2 regions of the Aquitalea sp. FG25 genome follow, and region 1 is predicted to be linked to the other one. Evidence: riboswitches for the same ligand, from Rfam matches in the RefSeq annotation. Region 1 holds a riboswitch; the other holds the start of a gene.

The links. A riboswitch is a leader RNA that binds a small molecule or an ion and turns the genes downstream of it on or off. The one in region 1 is predicted to bind thiamine pyrophosphate.
Region 2: linked by a shared signal. The riboswitch ahead of thiC (phosphomethylpyrimidine synthase ThiC) and the one ahead of ACODR9_RS19870 (thiamine ABC transporter substrate-binding protein) in region 1 are both predicted to bind thiamine pyrophosphate.

Annotation. Positions count from the first base shown of each region.
Region 1 covers NZ_JBMDJV010000026.1:57,572-59,769, forward strand. The annotation lists gene ACODR9_RS19860 (DUF1800 domain-containing protein) at 1-293, opposite strand, end outside; gene ACODR9_RS19865 (hypothetical protein) at 406-741, opposite strand; TPP riboswitch at 921-1,012, shown strand; gene ACODR9_RS19870 (thiamine ABC transporter substrate-binding protein) at 1,069-2,076, shown strand; gene ACODR9_RS19875 (GNAT family N-acetyltransferase) at 2,076-2,198, shown strand, end outside.
Region 2 covers NZ_JBMDJV010000005.1:132,112-134,309, reverse strand. The annotation lists gene ACODR9_RS06680 (rhodanese-like domain-containing protein) at 1-256, opposite strand, end outside; gene ACODR9_RS06675 (protein-L-isoaspartate O-methyltransferase family protein) at 253-912, opposite strand; TPP riboswitch at 1,031-1,178, shown strand; gene thiC (phosphomethylpyrimidine synthase ThiC) at 1,251-2,198, shown strand, end outside.

The sequences.
Region 1 (2,198 bases):
TTGCGCTCTTTTTGCAGGGCTTTCTTTTCGTCTTCAGTCAGATTGGCTTTGCCGGGGCGTTCAAACGGTTCGTTCACCCAGGCAGGCGGGGCGGTGAGGGCGGTATAGCCGACATGATCCAGCAAACGGTCTACCGCCTGTTGGCGGCTAAGCGGTGCATACAGGGCAATTTGCGCCGGATTGGCACCAAAGCCGGTACGCGACAGCAGGTGGCGCGCACCCGCTTCGCCGATACCGGCCCAGGCTTGCAGTGGCAGCATGGCGAGCAGAAGCAGACGGATGACAATGTTCACGGACGGCCTCGCAGTAACAAAGACCGCGCAGCACAGCATGGCCGGGGGCTGCTGCATGTGCTGCGTGGTTTCTTCTGACAGTGCTGGCCGCTGGCCAGCTTACGGCTGAATTTTACTTGCCGATTTCCTTGCTGACCGTGTTTTCTTCCTGGTTCAGGGTTTTTTGTTCTTGCTTGGTGATGTGGCCGTGGTTCTGGCGGGCATCGGCACGTTCCTGGCGGCGGATGGTGCGGTCTTGCTGGTGCAGTGCGTGTGCTTGTTGCTTGCTGATTTCGCCTTCCTTGCGTTCCTGATGGATGCGCCTGTCCTGATTGGCCAGGCGGTGGTTCACTTCGGCGCGGCGCGGGTGCTGTTTTTGCCATTCGGTTTCGGCCGAGGCGGTGGCAGACAAGCTGGCGAAGGTGACGGCGGACAGGCTGATCAGCATGATGCGGGTAGTCAGTTTCATGGTGGTGCTCCCTGGGTTATCTGTGGTTGCTGCGGTTGAACAAGCGTGCTGTTGTTGTGAATTCATCATGGCGGGAAAGTGTGTACAATCCATTGTTTGTTGGCCGCAGGGTGTTAATTTTCGTGAAAAACGGGTAACGCCTTGTAAGCGAACATGTCGGCAGGTATCTGAAGGATGCCGCCAATCACCAGGGGTGCCCCGCGCGGGCTGAGAAACACCCTAGAACCTGAACTGGATAATGCCAGCGGAGGGAGCGTGATGCAGCAGGACTACCCATCTGTTGTTTCGCTTGCTCCTGCGATTGCGCTTTGTCGCACGGAGAATGTCATGCAATTGTTCAAAACCACCACCTTGCTGGCTGCATTACTGGCAGCCTCGCTGGTAAATGCAGCCGAGCTGCGCGTGCTTACGCATAGCTCGTTTGCCGTGTCCAAGCCCTTGCTGGCCGAGTTTGAAAAGCAGAACGGGGTGAAGCTGAGCATCATCAAGGCGGGCGATGCTGGCGAGATGGTCAATAAGCTGATCCTGACCCGCGCCAACCCGATTGCCGACGTGGTGTATGGCATCGACAACACCCTGATTGGCAAGGCAGAAGCCGCTGGCGTATTGCTGCCGATGACCGACAAGGGCGGTGTGGTGTCGCTGCCCGGTGCGGTAAGCATTGATTACGGCTATGTCACGCTTAACTACGACAAGGCCTGGTTTGCCAAAAAGCAGCTGCCGCTGCCCAAAACGCTGGATGACCTCACCCGCCCGGCCTACAAGGGCTTGCTGGTGGTGGAAAACCCGGCCACCTCCAGCCCCGGCCTGGCTTTTTTGTTGTCCACCATTTCCGCCATGGGTGAAGCCAAGGCCATGGCCTTCTGGGGCAAGCTGCGTGATAACGGCGTGAAGGTGAGCAAGGGCTGGACCGAAGCCTATTACACCGATTTCACCCGCAATGGCGGTGCGCGTCCCATCGTGGTGAGCTATGCCACCAGCCCGGCGGCGGAAGTGTTCTACAGCAAGGAAAAACTGACCGCCTCGCCAACCGGCAACCTGCTGCTGCCCGGTGCCGTGTTCCAGCAAGTGGAAGGGGCGGCGCTGGTGAAGGGCGGCCAGCAAGCGGCGCTGGCGCGCAAGTTTGTTGAATTCCTGCGCTCGGACGCAGTGCAAAAAGATATTCCCACCACGATCTGGATGTACCCGGTGCAGCCAGGCATTGCGCTGGACCCGGTGTTCCAGCATGCGGAAAAACCGACGGCGCACACCACGCCGGATAGCCGCCAGATTGCCGCCAAGTCCGCCGCCTGGGTGGGCAAGTGGACGCGCATTGTGTTGAAGTCCGGCCAGTAATGCAGACTAGCCCCGCGATTGCCGACATCCTCAGCCCACGGCTGATTCTGCGTCACCTCACGCCGGATATGCTGCGTGCCAGCATGCAGGCACGGCTGGCCGAAGCAGCGCGCTGGCTGGGC
Region 2 (2,198 bases), on a different contig from region 1:
CGAAACCGGCATTGGCCAGATACAGGCCCACCTGATAACTGCGCACGCCATGATGGCAGACGGTGACAATCGGCTGGTCATCCGGCAGTTCACTCATGCGCAGCGGAATCAGGTTCATCGGAATGTGCAGCGAACCGGCAATGCTGGCCAGCTGTACTTCCCAGTCCTCGCGCACGTCCAGCAACAGCGGCTGTGCTGCTGTGCTGTCGGCGCGCCAGGCGGCCAGATCGCGGGCGGAAATTTCGCGAATCATCAGAATACGAAACGTTCCGGCTCGATGGCTTCAGCCTTGGCCAGACGGGAAATACAGGTTTCGAACAGATTGGTTTCGCTGAAGGCGGACTCGCTGACACGCTTGATCAGCTTGCAGCTCATGGCCGGCAGGTCACCCACCACCACAATCATGCGGCCACCGACGGCCAGCTGGGCTTTCAGGGTTTCCGGCACCACCGGCAGCGAACCACCTACCACGATCACGTCGAACGGGGCTTGTTCTTTCAGGCCATCCAGGCCATTGCCTTCCACCAGGGTGACATTGCCGATACCGGCGTTTTTCAGGCTGGCGGCAGCAGCGTCACGGGTGGCGGCATTAATCTCAACGCTATATACGTGGCGGCCCAGTTTGGACAAGAGGGCGGTAAGGTAACCAGCGCCAGTGCCGATTTCCAGTACCTTGTCTTGCGGCTGAACGGCAACGTCCTGTGCCAGACGGGCTTCCAGCTTCGGTTGCAACATCTTGCCGCCATGGGGCAGCGGCAGTTCGGTGTCGACAAAGGCCAGCTGGCGCTTGTCGGCAGCGACGAAATCTTCGCGTTTCACGTGAAACAGCAGGTCCAGAATCTTGGGGTCAAGTACGTCCCACGGACGAATCTGCTGCTCGACCATGTTGAAACGGGCATTTTCAAAATCCATCAGCTTACTCCGAAGGGCTGGCTGCCAGCAGCAGTCAATCGGTATCCCGAAAAACCGGCCGCCCGGACAGCGTGTCATGACGATAACTTGCGATTATCCCACATTTACCTTACCTTCACAGCATCGCTAGGGGTCCTGTGCGCTGTGTTGTGGTGTCCATATCCAGTCTGATTGTGGAATGTTGCCGCTTCATGTTGCACGGGTGAGAAATACCCTTGGAACCTGACCCGGTTAATCCCGGCGTAGGGAAGCGTCATCTGCATGGTTCCCACCCTTTCCCTGCAGCCGGCTTGCCGGATTTCGCTCCTTGCGCCGTTTCATCGCATGGAGGAAACCCGATGAACGCGCCCACCAAACTCAACGAAGCGATGACGGTAGACAGTGCCGCCATCCAGCCTTTGCCCAATTCCCGCAAGATTTATGTTGAAGGCAGCCGTGCCGACATCCGCGTGCCGATGCGCGAAATCAGCCAGAGTGACACGCCCACCCAGTTTGGCGGCGAGCAAAACCCGCCCATCTATGTGTATGACACCAGCGGCATTTATTCCGACCCGACGGCCAATATCGACATTCAAAACGGCCTGCCCGCACTGCGCGCGGCCTGGATTGCCGAGCGCGGCGATACCGAGCAGCTGGCCGGCTTGTCCAGTGAATATGGCCGTGCCCGCGAGGCCGACAGCAAGCTGGACGCGCTGCGCTTCAACCTGACGCGCAAGCCCTTGCGTGCCTTGCCGGGCAAGAATGTCAGCCAGATGCACTATGCGCGCCAGGGCATCATCACCCCGGAGATGGAATACGTTGCCATCCGCGAAAGCCTGAACCGCAAGGCCTATATCGAGAGCCTGCAAGCAGCCGGTGGCAAGAACGCCAAGCTGCTGGAGCTGATGACCCGCCAGCACGCCGGGCACAACTATGGCGCTGCACTGCCGGAGGAAATCACTCCGGAATTTGTGCGTCAGGAAGTGGCTTCCGGCCGCGCCATCATCCCCAATAACATCAACCACCCGGAATCCGAGCCGATGATTATCGGTCGCAACTTCCTGGTGAAGATCAACGGCAATATCGGCAATAGTGCGGTAACGTCGTCGATTTCTGAAGAAGTGGACAAGATGACCTGGGGCATCCGCTGGGGTGCCGACACCATCATGGATTTGTCCACCGGCAAGAACATCCACGAAACCCGCGAGTGGATTCTGCGCAATTCGCCGGTACCCATCGGCACCGTGCCTATTTACCAGGCACTGGAAAAGGTGAATGGCAAGGCGGAAGACCTGACTTGGGAAATC